Regions from separate parts of the Mesorhizobium sp. WSM4848 genome, predicted to be linked through region 2. Evidence: riboswitches for the same ligand, from Rfam matches in the RefSeq annotation. Region 2 holds a riboswitch; each other region holds the start of a gene.

Region 1 (6,154 bases), on a different contig from region 2:
CGCCTGCAGCAGGATGCCGGGCATCTCTCCGATCTTTCGACCGGTCTCGGCATAGGGCTGTTGCAGTCGTTCATTCTGCTTGTTTCGTTCGTCGGCGTCCTATGGTCGCTGTCTTCCGGCTTCGTCTTCCATGTCGGCGGCTATTCGCTGGCGATTCCGGGCTACATGGTGTGGGCCGCGATTCTCTATGCCGGCACCGCCTCCTGGCTGAGCTGGCTGGTCGGACGGCCGCTCATCCGCTTCAACAGCGACCGTTATACGCGCGAGGCGGAGCTGCGCTCCTCGGTGGTCCGCGTCAACGAGAATGTCGATGCCATCGCGCTTGCACACGGCGAGACCGACGCGCGACGACGGCTTGAGCTCGACCTCGGCACGGTGCTGGGCGCGATGCGGCGCATCTACAGCGCCCAGATCAATCTTTCCTGGGTGACCGATACCTATGGCTGGATCACTGTCGTCGCGCCGATCCTCGTCGCCTCACCGGTCTATTTCGCCGGTGATATCAGCTTCGGCGGGCTGATGATGGCTGTCGGCGCCTTCAACCAGGTGCATTCCTCGTTGCGCTGGTTCATCAACAATATCGGCGGCATCGCCGATTGGCGCGCCACGCTGATGCGCGTCGCCGATTTCCGCATCGCGCTTGCTGAAACGGATGTGCTCCACCACACCGAGAGGCGCATCGAGTTCGGCGAAAATCCGGACGGCAGGCTGACATTCGAGAACCTTGAGGTTGCGTCGCGGGATGGATGCACCAAGCTCGCCGAGCCGCATGTCGAAATCCGTGCCGGCGAGCGCGTCATGATCACCGGAGATCCGCGCGCCGGCAAGACGCTGTTCTTCCGCGCCATTGCCGGTCTGTGGCCGTGGGGAAGCGGGCGGATCGGCATGCCGGCCGGAGAGGTGCCCGCCTTCGTTCCCCGAAAACCCTATTTCCCGCTCGGCACGCTGCGCGAGGTGCTCAATCACGCCGATGCGGCGGTCAGCGACGCCGAGATCTCGGCGGTGCTTGCCGAGGTCGGCCTCGGGCGGCTGTCGTCCTCGCTCGACCGGTCGGCGCGCTGGGAGCGCGAATTGAGCGATGACGAGCAGCGCCTGCTTGCCTTTGCCCGGCTGGTCTTGCGGCAGCCGAAATGGGTGATCATCGATGAGGCTTTGGACACCTTCGACGGCGCGACGCTGCGGCGGGTGCTGTCGATGCTGGAGGCGCGTCTTGCCGACGCCGCGATCCTCAATATCGGGCGTGGCCAGCACAATGTTGAATTCTTCCCGCGCTCATTGGCGATCGTGAAAGACGTCGAGCGACCGGCTCTCAAGCCAGTTCGCGTCAGGGCCGGCGCGATCGAACCACCCCCGGCCGTCGCCAAAGCCCACCAACAGGCATAGCCGGCCGTACAGCCAAGCTTTATTTTGCCGTGATCGCGGCGAAAGATTGCCGGCATCGTTCGGAAGCCTGCAGCGTTGGACCCATGCTTGACGCGCTGAAAGCGCGTCCCGGTGAAGAGATTCATGCGACACGCTTTGAGTTTTTGTTTCGATGCTTGTCGATACCCCAAGACCGCTGCGCGCTTTTGGGCGACCTGCGTCAGCCTGCTTGCCTGCCTTGCCCGTGCCCAGGCAGCACCTTTGGCCGCGCCTGCCGACACCATTGCCGTGGACGTCGAACTGGTGCTGGCGGTCGACATCTCGCACTCGATGGACGAAAAGGAATTCGCCCTGCAGCGCGCCGGCTATGTCGAGGCGCTGCGCCACCCCGACTTCATCAATGCGGTGCGTTCGGGTGTGACCGGACGCATTGCGCTGGCCTATTTCGAATGGGCAGGCACCGTCCGCGACGATGCGGTCATTGCCTGGCAGGTCATCGACAATGCCGAGAGCGCCGAGGCATTCGCCGACAAGATCGAGGCGCGCCCGTTCAGGAGCTTTCGCGGCACCTCGATTTCCAGTGCGCTCGCCTTCGGCGCCAAGCTTTTGGATGGAGCCGCCTTCGACGCGACGCGCAGCGTCATCGACATTTCAGGCGATGGCCCCAACAATATCGGGATTCCGGTCACCACGACACGCGACGCCGCCGTGGCAAGAGGCATCGTCATCAATGGCCTGCCGATCCTGATCAGCCCGTCGCCCAGCTACAGCCATCTCGACCAATACTATGCCGAGTGCGTCACAGGCGGGCCAGGCTCCTTCGTGCTGCCGGTCTATGCCGCTTCGGAATTCGTGACCGCCATACGCCGCAAGCTGGTCCTCGAGGTCAGCGGTGTTGCCGATCCCAATGCCGGTCCCAATGCCGATTCCGGATCCGTCCCGGTCGATACGGCAGCACCGGTCGACTGTTTGCAAGGCGAGCGCGGTCGGCGGTTTTTCTCGGATCCGTATTTCCCGGAACTTGATCGCTAAACCTTGATGAATGGCGATCAGTCCTGGATGGTCTCCGGACTGAGGCAGGCGAGCGCCATATTGGCCGAAGAAGCGACGGCCGTTATCGCCTCAACAAAAACACCGCCTGCTGGCCAAAGAAATTCCAGAACCACCATGGCATCGAGAGGCCGATTTTCTGGCCATTGGCGTCGAGCGCGGTTGCCTTTTCCACCGTTGCGCCAAGCTCCTCGCAGAGATTGACGAAGTCGCGGATGGTGCAGAAATGGATGTTGGGCGTGTCGTACCAGGAATAGGGCAGGTCCTTGGTCACCGGCATCCGCCCTTCGACGAACAGCGAAAGACGCACCCGCCAATGGCCGAAATTGGGGAACGAGACGATGGCGTGCTTGCCGATCCTGAGCAATTCGTCGAGCACCAGCTTCGGGTTGCGGGTCGCCTGCAAGGTCTGCGACAGGACGACGAAATCAAAACCCTTGTCGGGATAGAATTTGAGGTCCTTGTCGGCGTCGCCCTGGATGACGGACAGGCCGCGCGCCACGCATTCGTTGACGCCGCGCTGCGACAGCTCCATCCCGCGGCCATCGACCTGCTTCGTCGCCTGCAGCAATTCGAGCAGCAGACCATCGCCGGAGCCGACGTCCAGCACCCGCGACTGCGGCGGGATGAGATCGGCGACGACTTCGAGGTCGACGCGCTGGGCGTGGTTGACACTCATGATCTTGGCTTTTGATTGGCGCATGATGCCAGTCCGGAAAGCCTGCAATCTTTCGGGGTCATGCGCTGAGCCCCCTGGCGCGGGCCGCCGAGGCGATGAAGCCGTTGATGGCGGCGAACAACTCCGGTTCGTCGAGCAGGAAGGCGTCGTGGCCGCGATCGGTCTCGATCTCGACGAAGGACACCGAGGCGCCGGCGGCGTTCAGCGCATGAACGACCGAGCGGCTCTCCTCGGTCGGGAACAGCCAGTCGCTGGTGAATGAGACCAGGCAGAAACGGGTCTTGGTGCTGGCAAAGGCGTCGGCGAGCCGGCCGCCATGGTCGGCGGCGAGGTCGAAATAGTCCATCGCCCTGGTCATGTAGAGATAGGAGTTGGCGTCGAAGCGGTCGACGAAGGTCATGCCCTGATGGCGCAGATAGCTCTCGATCTGGAAGTCTGCGTCGAAACCGAAGGTGAGCGCTTCACGGTCCTGCAGGTTGCGGCCAAATTTCCGGTGCAGGGCCGCCTCCGACAGATAGGTGATGTGAGCGGCCATGCGCGCCACGGCCAGTCCCTTTTCCGGGCGCTTGCCCTGCTCGAAATATTTGCCGCCATGCCAGTCGGGATCGGCCATCACCGCTTGCCGGCCGACCTCATGGAAGGCGATGTTCTGCGAGGAATGGCGCGCGCCGGTGGCGATCGGCAGCGCCGAGAAAACGCGCTCCGGATAGCTCGACGCCCATTGCAGCACCTGCATGCCGCCCATCGAGCCGCCGAGCACCGAGAACAGCTTTTCGATGCCGAAATGGTCGACCAGCATCAGCTGCGCCCGCACCATGTCGCGGATGGTGATGATCGGCAGGTCGAGCCCGTAGGGCTTGCCGGTGGCGGGATTGGTAGAGGCGGGGCCGGTCGAGCCGAGGCAGCCGCCGATGACGTTCGAGCAGATGACGAAGAAGCGGCTGGTGTCGATAATCTTGCCGGGGCCGATCAGCACTTCCCACCAGCCCGGCTTGCCGGTCACCGGATTGGTGCTGGCGACATGCTGGTCGCCGGTCAGCGCATGGCAGACAAGGATGGCGTTGGAGCGGGCGTCGTTGAGCGTGCCGTATGTCTTGTAGGCGATCTGGAACGGCGACAGCAGTGTGCCGGCATCGAGCTTGAGCGGCTTGTCGGCGCCGAAACGCAACACCGGGCTCGACGGCTCGACGGCCTCGTTGTTGGTTCTTTTCGTGTGCAGCGCGACCATCGCATCCTCTTACATCAACCCATCGCGTTTTCCGAAAGTCGATTGCGATTTTCGGATCGATGCGACTGTCCGGCCGGCTGCGGACAACTAAAAACCGGCATTGCCTTCGCAAAGCCGGTTACTGGATGCAAACGGCCCTTTAGCGAGTTGTTTAACGTGGCTGCAAGCCGACCGGCCAAATCACCACGGGATTTCGCCTTTCTTTAGGACCGGCGCGCCGCGGCGTCAACGGCCAGTCACGCACGATCATTGCCGCCTCTCGACATTCCGGGCCACGGCTTGTATTTCCGCGGCGGCTTCCAGTGTGGCGGATTCGAAATTCGCATCGCGTTGGAGCAGCGGAAGCGTTCTCGACGGATTTTTGCAATATGAACCAGGCATCGGATCAGGCACGTCCAACGCCCCGCGCGGGGATCATGGACATCGAAGCCTATGTGCCGGGCAAAAGCACGGCGCCAGCCGGCGTTGCCAAGGTCCACAAACTGTCGTCGAACGAGAACCCGCTCGGCCCCTCGCCGAAGGCGATAGAAGCCGCGCGCGACGTCGCGGCCAAGCTCGACATCTATCCCGACGGCACCGCAAGGCGCCTGCGGGAGGCAATCGCCGAGGTGCATGGCCTCAACCCGGCGAACATCGTCTGTTCCAATGGTTCCGACGAGATTCTTGGCCTGCTTGCGCAGACCTATCTCGCGCCCGGCGACGAGGCTGTGATCACCGAGCACGGCTTCATGGTCTATAAGATCTACATCCAGTCGGCAGGTGCTGTCCCGGTCTCGGTCAAGGAAACCAATGAACGCGCCGACGTCGATGCGATCCTCGCTGCGGTGACGCCGCGTACCAGGATCATCTTCCTCGCCAATCCCAACAACCCGACCGGCACCTATTTGCCGTTCCAGGAGGTGCGCCGCCTGCATGCCGGCCTGCCTCGAAACGTGCTTCTGGTGCTGGATGCAGCCTATGCCGAATATGTCCGCCGCAACGACTATGAAGCCGGCGTCGAACTGGTGGCTGGTGCGGAAAACGTGGTCATGACCCGCACCTTCTCCAAGCTTGGCCTCGGTGGCGCGCGGATCGGCTGGATGTACGCACCGATGCATGTCATCGACGCGATCAACCGCGTGCGGGGTCCCTTCAACGTCAACGCGACGGCGATCGAGGCCGGCATTGCCGCGATCCGCGACCGCGCCCATGTCGAGCGCAGCGTGGCGCATAACGAGACCTGGCTGACCTGGGTGAGTGAGGAGTTGACCAGGCTCGGACTGCGGGTGACGCCGAGCGTCGGCAATTTCGTCCTCATCCACTTTCCCGAGGACCAAAAGCGTTCGGCGGCGGCTGCGGACGATTACCTCTGCGCGCGCGGCTACATATTGCGGCGCGTTTCCGGTTACGGCTTCCCGAATGCGCTGCGCATGAGCATCGGCACCGAAGAGGCCAATCGCGGCGTTGTCGCCGCCCTCGCGACATTTCTGAAAAGCTAGAACACCATGACATCACCGATGTTCGAAAAGATCGCGCTGGTCGGCATCGGCCTGATCGGCTCGTCGCTGGCCCGCGTCATCCATCGCGACGGCCTCGCCGGTCACGTCGCCATCGCGACGCGCAGCGAAACGACACTGGCGCGGGCGCGCGAACTCGGCCTCGGCTCCTCTTACACGACTGACGCGAAACAGGCGGTCGGCGATGCCGACCTGGTCATCGTTTCGGTGCCGGTCGGCTCTTCGGGCGAGGTCGCCGAGGAAATCGCACCGGCGCTGAAGCAGGGCGCCATCCTCACCGATGTCGGCTCGACCAAGGCGTCGGTCATTGCGCAGATGCAGCCGCATGTGCCTGCCGGC
Region 2 (6,154 bases):
CGAATTCGGCTACGCCGGCGACGATCATGTCGTGCCCTTCGAGGTCGGCCCGCTCGACGTGCGCGGCCGCACCGTCCAGCTCGGGCCGATGCTCGACGCGATCCTCAGCCGTCATGACTATCCCGAGCCGGTCGCCCGCCTGCTGGCAGAAGCCTGCGTGCTGACGGTGCTGCTCGGCACCTCGCTCAAATTCGAAGGCAAGTTCATCCTGCAGACCCGCACCGACGGGCCGGTCGACATGCTGGTGGCGGATTTTTCCACGCCGCATGCGCTGCGCGCCTATGCCCGCTTCGACGCCGACCGGCTGGAGGCACTGACGTCTGCCGGCGAGACCTCGCAGCGGACGCTGCTCGGCAGCGGTGTCCTGGCGCTGACTATCGACCAGGGCGCCCACACGCAGCGCTATCAGGGCATCGTCCAGCTCGACGGCGAGACGCTGGAGGAGGCCGCCCGCACCTATTTCCGGCAGTCGGAGCAGATCCCGACCGATCTCAGGCTTTCGGTGGCCAAGCTGTTGACGCCCGGCATCGGCGGTGCCCGCGAGCAATGGCGCGCCGGTGGCATCCTGGCGCAGTTCCTGCCGCAATCGCCCGAACGCATGCGCGTACCCGACCTTCCGGGCGGTGACGGCGATCCGCGCGAGGAGATCCATTATCCGGCCGACAATTCCTGGCAGGAGCTGCTCGCGTTGCTTGGCACCATCGAGCCGACAGAACTGATCGACCCGACGATCGGCGCCGAGCGGTTGCTTTACCGGCTGTTCCACGAGCACGGTGTGCGCGTCTTCGGCGGCGTGCCGGTAGCCGACCGGTGCTCGTGCTCCAGGGAGAAGATCCGCGGCATTCTCGAAGGCTTCTCCGCCGACGAGATCAGGGACAGCACCGAGGATGGCGGCATTCACGTCGCCTGCGAATTCTGCTCGAAGCAATATGACTTCGACCCGGCGGAATTTGCTGCGGCTCAATAGCGGGCACCTGTGCTGCCTCGGTGCCTTCGCAGAGCTTGGTTTCTCGCCCCACGCAAAGGGGCGAGAAGCCCAAGTGAGCCTCAGTTGACGGTGCGCCGCGTGCCCGGCAGGTCGAGCGAAAAGGCGGGGATGGCGACGTCGAACGTCTCGCCCCGCTTGTTGCGCATCGTGTAGTGGCCGACCATGATGCCGGATGGCGTCGAGAGTGGGCAGCCAGACGTGTACTGATAGCTATCGCCGGGATTGAGTTCAGGCTGGTCGCCGACAACGCCGGCGCCGCGCACCTCCTCGACCCGGCCGGTGCCGTCAGTGATCTGCCAATAGCGTGACAGAAGCTGCACGAATTCATCCGACTGGTTGTCGATGGTCACCTGGTAGCCCCAGACATAGCGGTTCTCCGAAGGGTCGGAGCGATCTTCCAGATAGAACGGCCTGACCTGCACTTCGATGTCGCGCGTGACGGCGCTGTACATAAATCACTCCACAATATGCAGACGGAACATTCGACGCTCACCGCAGTTTGGTCAACGGGGCGCGTCCCCCGTTCAGTGCCTGTCATCGTTGCCCGAATCCGTCGAGTGCAGGTGCCGAACAACAATGTCATTTGAGTGACACATGACAATGATGGTGTGCAGGGCGGGGATGGTGTGCCGGGCGACTCAGCATTCTGTCGAATTATTGAGACGGCTTTCATGCGGCCGGTTTCTGGAGCGACCAGGTACCTATGGAATTGACAGTCACAGCCGCCTTGCTTTCCATAGCTCTGCTTGTTGTCAATCTCGCCAGCATCCTGCTCGCTTCGTTGAAGCTGAAGCGGCATGGCAGGATCACGCCGCCAGCCGGCAAGGCGCCGCCGGTGTCGATCGTCGTGCCGTCGCGCGGCGTCGAGCCGTTTACCGAGGAGACGCTCGATCGCGCCTTCTCCCTCGACTGGCCGCATTATGAGCTCATCTTCTGCGTCGCCCATGCCGACGACCCGGTGGTCGGGCCGATCACCAATGCGATCGCCCGCTTTGCGGCCGTGCCGGCCCGGCTGCTGGTCGGCGACGACCGCATCAGCGGCAACCCGAAACTCAACAATTGCGTGAAGGGCTGGGAGGCCGCGCGCCACCACTGGGTCATCCTTGCCGATTCCAACGTCCTGATGCCGAGGGACTATGTCCAGCATCTGATGACGGCATGGCGGCAGGACACCGGCCTCGTCTGCTCGACGCCGATCGGCTCGCGGCCGGACGGGTTCTGGGCGGAGGTCGAATGCGCTTTCCTCAACACGCTGCAGGCGCGCTGGCAATATACCGGCGAGGCGCTCGGCCTCGGTTTTGCCCAGGGCAAGAGCATGCTGTGGAACAAGCCTTCGCTCGACGCCAATGGCGGCATCCGTGCGCTTGCTGCCGAGATTGCCGAGGATGCCGCTGCGACCAAGCTGGTCAACGGGCTCGGACTGCGCGTCAATCTCGTTGCCGCGCCCTTCGAGCAGCCGCTCGGTTTGCGCACATTTGGCGAAATCTGGTCGCGCCAGGCCCGCTGGGCACGCCTGCGTCGCGTCACCTTCCCACTGTTCTTCGCGCCCGAGATCCTGATCGGAGCGGCGCCGCCGCTGGCGCTTGCGCTGGTTGCGGCAGTAGGCAGCGGCTTCAGCCTGCCGGCTACCGCCATCGCCGTGCTGATCGTCGCCTATCTGCCGGAATGCGCTCTCGCCTCGGCCAAGGGCTGGCACCTGTCGCTGCGCATGATCCCGGCGATGGTTGCGCGGGACGTGATGCTTCCCGCCATCTGGGTGCGCGGCTGGCTCAGCGGTGCCGTCGACTGGCGCGGCAACACGATGACCATCCACACCGGCGCCGTTGCGGAATTGGAAGAGACGCCGTCGGGCGCCTGACCGCGCCTGCTTTGCAGATCAGAGCGCAGCGCTTCGGCGCGTATCCCTATCCAGCGGCTTTCAAGGCCTGCTCGATGTCTTCGAGCAGGTCGTCGGTGTCCTCCAGTCCGACGGACAGCCTGAGCGTGCCTGGCCCGATGCCAAGTTCGGCCCGCGCCTCGTCGCTCAGATTCTTGTGTGTCGTCGTTGCCGGATGGGTGATCAGGCTCTTGGCGTCACCGAGATTGTTGGAGATCAGCACGACATCGAGCGCGTTCTGGAAGGCGAAGGCGGCCTGCTTGCCGCCCTTGACGTCGAGGCAGATCAGCGTTGAGCCGCCCGACATCTGCTTCTTGACGACCGCCGCCTGCGGGTGATCGGCGCGGCCGGGATAGATGACGCGGACAATTTCCGATCGCTCGGCGAGGAAGTCAGCGATCCGGCCGGCACTTTCCGTCTGCTGGCGCACGCGCAGCGGCAGCGTCTCAAGGCCCTTCAGCAGCGTCCAGGCATTGAAGGGCGATAGGCTGGGACCGGTGTGGCGGAAGTAGTCGTGCAAATTCTCGTCGATCCACTTCTTGTCCGACAGGATGATGCCGCCGAGGCAGCGCCCCTGGCCGTCGATGTGCTTGGTCGCCGAATAGACGACGATATGGGCGCCGAGCTGCAACGGCTTCTGCTGCAAGGGCGTGGCAAAGACGTTGTCGACGATCAGCCGCGCGCCGATTGAATCGGCAAGCGAGGCTACGGCTGCGATGTCGACGACCTCCAGGGTTGGATTGGTCGGGCTTTCAAGGAAGAACAACTTGGTGTTGGGCCTGACCGCCTTTTCCCAATTGGCGATTTCGGTGCCGTCGACCAGCGTCGCCTCGATGCCGTATTTCGGCGCCAGCGTCTCGACCACCCAGCGACAGGAGCCAAACAGCGCGCGCGCCGCCACGATGTGGTCGCCGGCCCGGGCACTGCACAGCAACGCCGCTGTCACCGCCGCCATGCCGGATGCGGTGGCGCGGGCATCTTCGGCGCCTTCCAGCGCACACATGCGCTTCTCGAACATGTCGACCGTCGGATTGGCATAGCGCGAATAGATGAAGCCCGGTTCCTCGCCCTTGAAGCGGGCTTCCGCCGCCTGCGCCGTGTCGTAGACATAGCCTTGCGTGAGATACATCGCCTCGGAGGTCTCGCCGAAGCCGGAACGCAGCGTTCCTGCATGCACGAGGGCGGTCTGAGGCTTCCAGTTGCGCGTGTTGCTCGTCATCACCTTGTTCCAAACACAAAAATGGTCCAAACACAAAAAAACCGGCCGCGAAAGTCGCAACCGGTCCATACGGCCTTTCGGCCCGACGGTCCTTTAGCGACTTGTTTAACGTGGCTGCAAGCCGACCGGCCAAATCACCACGGGATAACGATCCTTTAGACCTGCACCGCGCTTGCGTCAATTGCCGGCATGATTAAGAGGTTTGTACCAGCGGGTTCCGCGGCAAGGACCTGCGACAAGACGAGACACGCCCGGCCTTCGAGCGGAGCCAGACTTTGCGGCAGACAGGCATTCTTCCGGATCAGGATATTTCCGCGCTGTACCAGTCGGGCGCGCTGAAGTCAGAGCGCGCGCTCGACTCCGACCAGGTCCAGCCGGCCAGCCTCGACCTCAGGCTTGGCGACAAGGCCTGGCGGGTGCGCGCCTCCTTCCTGCCCGGCCCCAACCACAGGGTTGCTGAAAAACTCGACCGCCTTAAGCTGCACGAAATCAATCTCGCCGATGGTGCGGTATTGGAGACGGGCTGCGTCTATATCGTGCCGCTGCTCGAGAGCCTGGCGCTTCCGGCAAGCATTTCCGCCTCGGCCAACCCGAAGAGCTCGACCGGACGGCTCGACATCTTCACCCGGGTGATGACCGATCGCGGCCACGAGTTCGACAAGATCGCTGCCGGCTACAACGGCGCGCTCTATCTCGAAGTCAGCCCGCGCACCTTTCCGATCGTCGTCCGCGCCGGCTCGCGGCTGTCGCAGATCCGGTTCCGTACCGGCAATGCGCTTTTGTCGGAAAGCGAGCTGCACGAATTGCATCGTGCCGAGACGCTCGTCGCCACCGAGCCGCCGAACATTTCCGGCGGCGGCATCGCACTGTCGATCGACCTCGATGGCGACAAGGACGGGCTGGTCGGCTACCGCGGCAAGCACCACACCGGCCTGGTCGATGTCGATAAGCGCGCCGCGCAGGATGTCGTCGATTTCTGGGAGCCGCTCTATAAGAGCGGTGCCGGCGAACTGGTGCTCGATCCGGACGAATTTTATATCCTCGTCAGCCAGGAAGCGGTGCATGTGCCGCCGCTCTATGCCGCCGAGATGACGCCCTTCGATCCGCTGGTCGGCGAATTCCGCGTCCACTATGCCGGTTTCTTCGATCCTGGTTTCGGCCATTCGGCGTCGGGCGGCACCGGCAGCCGGGCCGTGCTCGAGGTGCGCAGCCACGAAGTGCCGTTCATCCTCGATCACGGCCAGATCGTCGGACGGCTGGTCTACGAGCACATGCTGAAGCGGCCGCAGGCACTCTACGGCACAGATCTCGGCTCGAACTATCAGGCACAGGGCCTGAAACTGTCCAAGCATTTTCGCGCGGCGCGCTAATCGCCCGCTATGATCAGACCATGCTTGCCTGACCTTACCGGGTCGTGCTTGGCTGTCTTAGCCGTCAATACGGTTGGAACAAGGGGAACAAAAAATGCAGATTTCAAGATGGATCGCATCGGCAGCAACAGCCGTCATGCTGGCGATGTCAGCCGGGTCCCTGTCGGCGCAAGCACAGGAAAAATTGAAGATCGCCACTGAAGGCGCCTATCCGCCGTTCAACACCATCACCGCGGATGGCAAGCTCGTCGGCTTCGACATCGACATCACCAATGCGCTTTGCGCTCAGATGAAGGTCGAATGCGAACTTGTCACGCAGGACTGGGACGGCATGATCCCGGCGCTCCAGGCCAAAAAATTCGACGCCATCATCGCGTCCATGAGCATCACCGAGGAGCGCAAGAAACAGGTCTCCTTCACCAACAAATACTATACGACGCCGCTTTCGCTGGTGGCCCTGAAGGACAGCGATATTGCCTCGACCGAACCGGCGGCACTCGCCGGCAAGATAGTCGGCGCGCAGGCTTCGACCACCCAGGCCGACTATGCCCAGGATGTCTATAGCAAGGCAGGCGCCGAGGCGAAGCTCTACCCGACCCAGGAGGAGGCGGTCGCCGACCTGATGAACGGCCGTCTCGATGCCGTCCTTTCAGACAAATTCGTGCTGATGGACTGGATGAAGAAATCGAGCGACGGCTGCT
Region 3 (6,154 bases), on a different contig from region 2:
CCGGATCGAAATGCCGATGAGAGCCGTGAGCCGCAGTATAAGTTCGTCGCGCGTCTCCTCTTTGGCACTATCGTTGATAACGCGAACGAATGCAGCGATGATGGGACAGACACCCACTGGCCGATCGGTGTGGGGTGCCCCCGACAGCCACGCGACCATCTCTATCGCGCAAGTCCCCTCATCTCTCGATGCATGGCTGCCTGCGCTTAGATGTAATCGCGTTCCGGTCGAGCTGACTGCATCGTCGACTGATTTGGACAAAAGCTGGTCCCCTATTTCCGGAAAGCGTTGTCAAGCCATGACAGGAGCATGCAAAGTATACCGTTCAGATACGCCCATCTGACCAAAGCCTTGAGCTGCTCCTCCAACCCGGCCTTGGAACGCAGGGTCACCCGAGGAATACCTTCCATCGGGGGCAACCCTGCGAACCTGATTTGGGCCGGGATGAAGCGATCGGTCAAACCTCCCCAGTCGGCATTTGGATCGAGTCCGAAGGATTCTATGGCATTGTCGATGACGGTAATTGCGAACTCCGCAATGTGACCCCGGTCGGTGAATTTCTTGATTTCGATCAACGATGGCTCATAGAACAAATTTCTCTCGGTCGAAAAGCACGAGCCCAGCTGATATGCGGTCGCTGCCCAGGCCGTGCCTTCTACAACACGCACCGTAGAGTTCGGAAGAAATGCGACCGGCTGCAGCTCTTCGCCAAGCGGGTTTTTCTCACTAATGAGCGTACCTCTGCCTTTGGCCCCGACTGGCAACTCGGTCCATGTCTGTTGCGCGAGTTGAATCCGTCGTTTTGCAGTGACTACCGCTCGTAGCGCCTTTACTGCGTCGTCGGCGAAGAATGCAAACGTTGGAAGTCGGACGAATTCATCCATTCTCTCGCGCTGCTGCCGATGAAGCACTTGATCGAGTTGATCGAACATCTCCCCAACGGCGCGTTCGCGTTGCTGTTGCTGCTTGTCGACGCCTTTGGGTGACATCACCGAACGAAACATCGTTTGACCGAACTGCACGTCGGCTTCGGCACCTAATGTTAACCGCAGAAAATATCTGAATGTGGAACCGGGGAAGAGAAGCGGCATCCTCTTCGAATTCCAAACCGTCCACATTTCATCGGATGATCCGACCGAGACTTCGAAGAACTTGAGGCTTGTCGCATCCATCAAGTCGACATCGGGCCGCTTGCGTTTTATTCCCCACACTGCGCGCATCCCCCAGATATTTCTAACGTGCACTATAGTGCGTCGCACTATAGTGCACAAAACGGCACGCATGCCAAATGGACATGCGTCAGCTCGTTGCGAAGAACGTGAAACGCTGCCGCATCGCGGCCGGCCTCACGCAGCACGAGGTAGCGGCGAAGATGGGCGTCGATCGCGCCTATGTCAGCGGGCTGGAAATGGGGAAGAGAAACCCGACGGTTATCACGCTCTGGCAGATCGCGGAGGCGATCGGTGTCAGGCCGGTCGATCTACTGGCGGAAGATGATTAGGCGTCGGCCTCAAGGCCAGGCGAGCTCATCAAGATGATATTCTCATAGGTCCAAGAGCGCCGCCTCAGCCTCTGCCGCTGCGTCCATCGCCTTCTCAAACAGTCGGAAGTAAGTTCGCCACCACATGCGCGCCGGCTTCTCCGGAAAGGCTGTGTAGGTACCGAGCGCACCACCTAGCCTTTTTCGTACTTTGTCCGACCGTCGAGCCGCTCGATCCCAAGTGCGTTCCTGCTGGCACCGGTAGGTCAGACGGTGGCAGGTGCCGGCACAGGAAGTAAGTTCCTTTCTTGTAGAGCTTGCCGACCCCGCGGCCGCATCGCCGGCCGTCAACCCCGGCGCGCACGAAGAGAGGCCCTGTCACTTTGGCGGATCGCGGCACGCTTTCAAGTCCGACGGAGTAGTCCACATCCAGAGGGCCAGCGCGGTACGTCAGTCGCAGTCGGCCCGGAAGGGCTTGAATGCTAACCTGGAGGGTGTTCTCGCTGGACATCCGCCAGCTGACGAAAATATGGCGCCCTGGGACGAGGCAGCCAGCCCGGCGGACCCAGTTCACATCAATCGAGGGATACCGCTCGACGGTGTCAGTGCTGAAGCCCGGTGGCCTCCTTACGTGCCAGACGTCCGCCCGGCGCCAGAGGTATTACGGCGAAAGCGAGCAGGCGATAGTGTGCGTGAGATCGCTCGCAACTATAACGTCAGCGCAAGCACGATCAGTCGCCTGAAGGTTTGCTAGCGCGGCACGGATATTAGGCAATCGCGTTAGGCTGCCCCTTAGGCATCGCGCGTTTATCGAGCACTTGCTCTCTGTCGGTCCGCACGTACCTTCAAATTTGAAAATGCCTTAGGAACACGGGGGCAACTGTTGTTCGGAATTTGACGAAATAATTCATCTTGGATTTCAGGGCTCAGCCATCGCTCCACATCATCAATAGACGTCTCAACAGCATCGGACAGATTTTGCGGCGCACCGTGCTCCCTTAAGAAATCAAGCACCAATGTTAGCTCGCCCACAGTAATCATCACACCTTTGGTCTCATCAATTTGCGTGGCCTCGAAGCGTTCGAATGGCTTAGTTGTGCTGACCAGCTGTTGGATAAAATCAGCTATATCTATTTCTCGGATTTTGCGCACTGGGTTGTTCCTTTTGCCGTAGCCGCATCTTCTTTCGCCACCTTTCAGGAGCAGGTTGGCAGGCGACTAGCGCCGTTCTTGATGCAAAAAAATGTTACAACGGATACCGTTAAGTAGCAAGCGAGAAGAGGCTAAAATTCCTATAATTTGCAATAAGTCGTGTTGAGCAATGCGCCACGTATACGCTTTGGGCCAAACATTAGGCGCCCCGGCTGAATCGTCATCTTATCAGCGTCGTCCAAAACAGGCTTGGCGACTGGGTGACACGCCGAGTAAGCCCTTGGGGCCGACATCGACTATGCGATGCTAATCAAGCAGTGCGGCGAGCCGGCAGGCAAGAAGACTCCAGAACGCCTATCGAGCGCCAGTCTTGGGCAGTGTTGCGGCCGAACAACTCGACATATACCGCCGTGGTGTACTAGCAGGCACCACCAAGTTTCGACACCACGCATGGTGCCCTACAAGTACCTTTGAATGGGCGGCCGTTTGGGAGCTTAATATGTGCGATGGCCGCGGGCGCGAATGTTCTAGCTCCAGAATTCGCGACACTATGTACGCTGGTTTGTACGTAAAAGAGCAACAGCCTTGGTTTGCCTATGTAAGCTCAGGGGCGATGTCGGAGGCTCGCTCCGCCTAACTGTCGGCTGAGGCTGGGATGCCAGGGCGTTAGCTGCGGGCATGTTGGAACCCTCGGATGGTACAATTATTGGACAGCGTATCACATTGCCGTTAAGAACTGATTGTTTTGTTACATTTTCTATGTCCGACCGCGTTCAAATTTGCGCCTTATAGGGGCGCACTTGTGCGGTTTTTGGTTAAAGCCCCGGAATTGTTTTTCTGCTAAATCGGCAGTTGTTCGAACTTTCACTCTTGCCTTTGGCTGGTGTCATCGGTCGGACTGCAACGGTAACAAGCACAGCCTCTGCCATGAGGCAGCACGGCGAAAATGCCAAGGAGGAGGCACCGCATGACTACCCTGACCGAAAAAACGCTGACCAGCCTAGCGAGTGAATTCCGCCTCTCTCCTGGCAAACATTCCTCTCCCGCCGAGGGCATGTGTGCCATGGAATTGGTGGCCTTCCTCGATGGTGGCCGTCACACGGATCAACCGCGGTGTACCTGCGAACTCGTCAGTGCTTTCGTGCGCAGCATCAACGACAACATGCCGGACGATGTCCGCCACAAGCTGCTGCCCTATCTGCCGCGTCTGATCGGCACCGTTTCCGAAAACCTCGAGCAGGAGCGGCATGAATACTTCGCCTGGCAGACAATCCGCGTTTTCGCACCGGCCGCACTCCGTGCCCAGGGCTATCGACGATTTGCACGGGTACTACAGAACGCAGAGACGTTGCGGAGCGCGCGAGCCATTGCGGACACCGTGCGGCGTGGGGTCGCCAGGAAGGAAACGGACGATACGCTCACACCCGCAGCGCTCGCGGTCCACCATGCTGGGCGTGCGGCGGGCGCCGCCATGTGGTTCGCCAATCATCAAGACGATTTCCTGAAGGGAGCAAGTTCGATCACGCCCTATTCGGCATGCGCGGAGGCGGCGGCGAGCGCAGCATTCCAAGCGCACCGGGCGGGCACGGCTGAGGTATGGGACAGGGCGCTTGACGTGCTCGCAGGCGTGCTGTCGATCGGTTCAACCGAAAGGGGATCGGCTATGGTTGCGGGGTCTGCAGTCGGCGCTCTTTGAGGGGTTATTCTCCGCATCACCATTCGGAACGCGGGTCGTCGAGAGGCAGCGCCTCGCCGTCGGGCTCTTCCTGCCACGATTGCAGCTCGTCGGGCTCGGGCGGCTGGCCCCGAGCGGCGCGCCGCTCGGAGAGGCGGCTGCGGGGCTCGTCAGGGTCTGGAGGCTCCGGACTAGCTGGAAGTGGCAAACGGTGGCGGGCGGGGCTACTAGGCGGCTCAGCGGGCCTGTCTATCGGGTTGGCGAGGCCGAGCTGCTTCGCAAGCTCCAAAGCTGCTTCGTGCTCGGCTGCGGTGAGGCGGTCGCACTCTCGCCGCTCGTCGGCGGCAAGGGCCAGCTGCCATTCGGTCTGACCCGCCGCGCGGAGCGCCCTTCCTTCAGCAAGCGCGTCTTTGAACTCGGGATAGGCCAGACGCCAGCGGCTCACTGTACGGTCTGTGCAGCCCAGCGCGTTGGCGAGCTCCGAGAGGCTAGCGCCCTGCAACGCAAGCTGCAACGCAGCTTCGCGTGGGTAGGTCGGTGGTCGGCCTAGGTTTCCCTTGGTAAACCAGCCCTTGCCGGTGGTGTTGACGGGCTTGCCCCTCGCGCGCGTAGGCGCGCGCGGATCCGCGCGAGGGCCAACGCCTTTAGGGGCTGTCATATACGTACCGACATAACGGTCAGTTTGCTGTGCTTGCGGTGACGATGGCTTGGGGTGCTTGGCCATCTTTCGCTAAGGCCTCGGGGTGCGGTTTTCAAGCAGCTCCACCACTTCGGCACATAAACGCTGGAGCTCGGCTCGCTGACGAGCTTCTGCAGGATCGGGGGACGTCTTGGGCGGGGCCTGGCGTCGTAGCATCTCCCGGACCTCGGCCCATAGCTGTTCTAATTCATCCTTTGGCGCGGTCATATTCAGCCCCCTTTTCTCAAGCTGCCCGTGGTGGTGGCCAAGGCCGTCGTGGTGGCGGTGACGGTGGCGGTGGTGGTGGTGGGTCGATGTGCTCGACGCGCGGCGGGGCTCGGCGTTTCGGCATACGATCGGACCACACGGTATATGATGCCGGCCAACCCCTGGGCTTGCTTTTTGGAAACACGACCGCGCTCGCGCATGACTTCGACCATCCGGCGTTCGAAGTGGGTCAGCAGGCGATCGCGCTCGGGGTGCCCCAGCCAGTCCAGCAGATCCGACGCGTAGAAATTCCCTTGCCAGGCTCTCGCGTTCCTGCAGCTGGCCAGGCTAATGACGTCAGCGACAGGTAATTCGCGGCGCCTCTCTTTCGTCCGCCCCCACGGCTTGTATCTTTTCTTCTTCGCGGGCGACCTGCCGGGTTTGGCGGGCGGTGTGCTGGGTGCAGCCGAGTGGCGTTTGAGCTCACCGTATTCGTCGGTGCTCCAACGCTTCAGAGCGCGGTACTCTGAACGGCTGACGACGTGAGCCCTGGCCGATGTGAACCGGAAAGCGTCGATGGCCGCTTTGCACTCTAGCTCTTCGAGTTCTTCGGGTGTCATTTAGGGGTCCTCTTAGGCTGTGGCACCATTTGCCTTTAGCGCACAAGTGTCGGTTGGTTCGCAGGGGGCGGCGCAGGGGCGTCGCGAGCGCGCTGCCCAGCTGCAGAGGGTTTGCAGGTGATGCAGGTGTCAGCAGGTATTTTTCCAACCATAAAAATATTGGTGTCAGGTGTGATAGTGGATATACCACTGACAAATCCATGCGTTTGCTTAGAACCATACCTGCTGATACCTGCATCACCTGCAGATTTAGCCGTCTTGCGGGCCTCGTTTGTCCCCTGCCCCTGCTGATAGCGTCTCATGCGGCACCCGGTTTGGTCAGGGACCACAGCTTCTGTACC

What was found. Region 2 has a riboswitch for S-adenosylmethionine ahead of AC0L16_RS16355 (O-succinylhomoserine sulfhydrylase). Riboswitches for the same ligand answer to the same signal wherever they lie in the genome.
Region 1: it holds a riboswitch for S-adenosylmethionine, as region 2 does, so the genes downstream of both, metX (homoserine O-acetyltransferase MetX) here and AC0L16_RS16355 (O-succinylhomoserine sulfhydrylase) in region 2, are expected to answer to the same signal.
Region 3: it holds a riboswitch for S-adenosylmethionine, as region 2 does, so the genes downstream of both, AC0L16_RS09645 (hypothetical protein) here and AC0L16_RS16355 (O-succinylhomoserine sulfhydrylase) in region 2, are expected to answer to the same signal.

What each region holds. Positions count from the first base shown of each region.
Region 1 covers NZ_JBVVPX010000015.1:98,993-105,146, reverse strand. Annotated here, with positions in the region: gene AC0L16_RS16110 (ABC transporter ATP-binding protein/permease) at 1-1,383, shown strand, start outside; gene AC0L16_RS16105 (DUF1194 domain-containing protein) at 1,507-2,394, shown strand; gene metW (methionine biosynthesis protein MetW) at 2,477-3,091, opposite strand; gene metX (homoserine O-acetyltransferase MetX) at 3,150-4,319, opposite strand; SAM riboswitch at 4,439-4,516, opposite strand; gene hisC (histidinol-phosphate transaminase) at 4,688-5,797, shown strand; gene AC0L16_RS16085 (prephenate/arogenate dehydrogenase family protein) at 5,804-6,154, shown strand, end outside.
Region 2 covers NZ_JBVVPX010000016.1:8,282-14,435, reverse strand. Annotated here, with positions in the region: gene AC0L16_RS16370 (Hsp33 family molecular chaperone) at 1-967, shown strand, start outside; gene apaG (Co2+/Mg2+ efflux protein ApaG) at 1,048-1,440, opposite strand; gene AC0L16_RS16360 (ceramide glucosyltransferase) at 1,692-2,846, shown strand; gene AC0L16_RS16355 (O-succinylhomoserine sulfhydrylase) at 2,893-4,083, opposite strand; SAM riboswitch at 4,157-4,234, opposite strand; gene AC0L16_RS16350 (2'-deoxycytidine 5'-triphosphate deaminase) at 4,359-5,453, shown strand; gene AC0L16_RS16345 (ABC transporter substrate-binding protein) at 5,548-6,154, shown strand, end outside.
Region 3 covers NZ_JBVVPX010000007.1:99,110-105,263, reverse strand. Annotated here, with positions in the region: gene AC0L16_RS09655 (hypothetical protein) at 273-1,211, opposite strand; gene AC0L16_RS09650 (helix-turn-helix domain-containing protein) at 1,289-1,501, shown strand; gene AC0L16_RS09645 (hypothetical protein) at 2,288-2,632, opposite strand; SAM-I-IV-variant riboswitch at 2,632-2,722, opposite strand; gene AC0L16_RS09640 (hypothetical protein) at 3,600-4,328, shown strand; gene AC0L16_RS09635 (helix-turn-helix domain-containing protein) at 4,345-4,965, opposite strand; gene AC0L16_RS09630 (hypothetical protein) at 5,217-5,813, opposite strand; gene AC0L16_RS09625 (PriCT-2 domain-containing protein) at 6,112-6,154, opposite strand, start outside.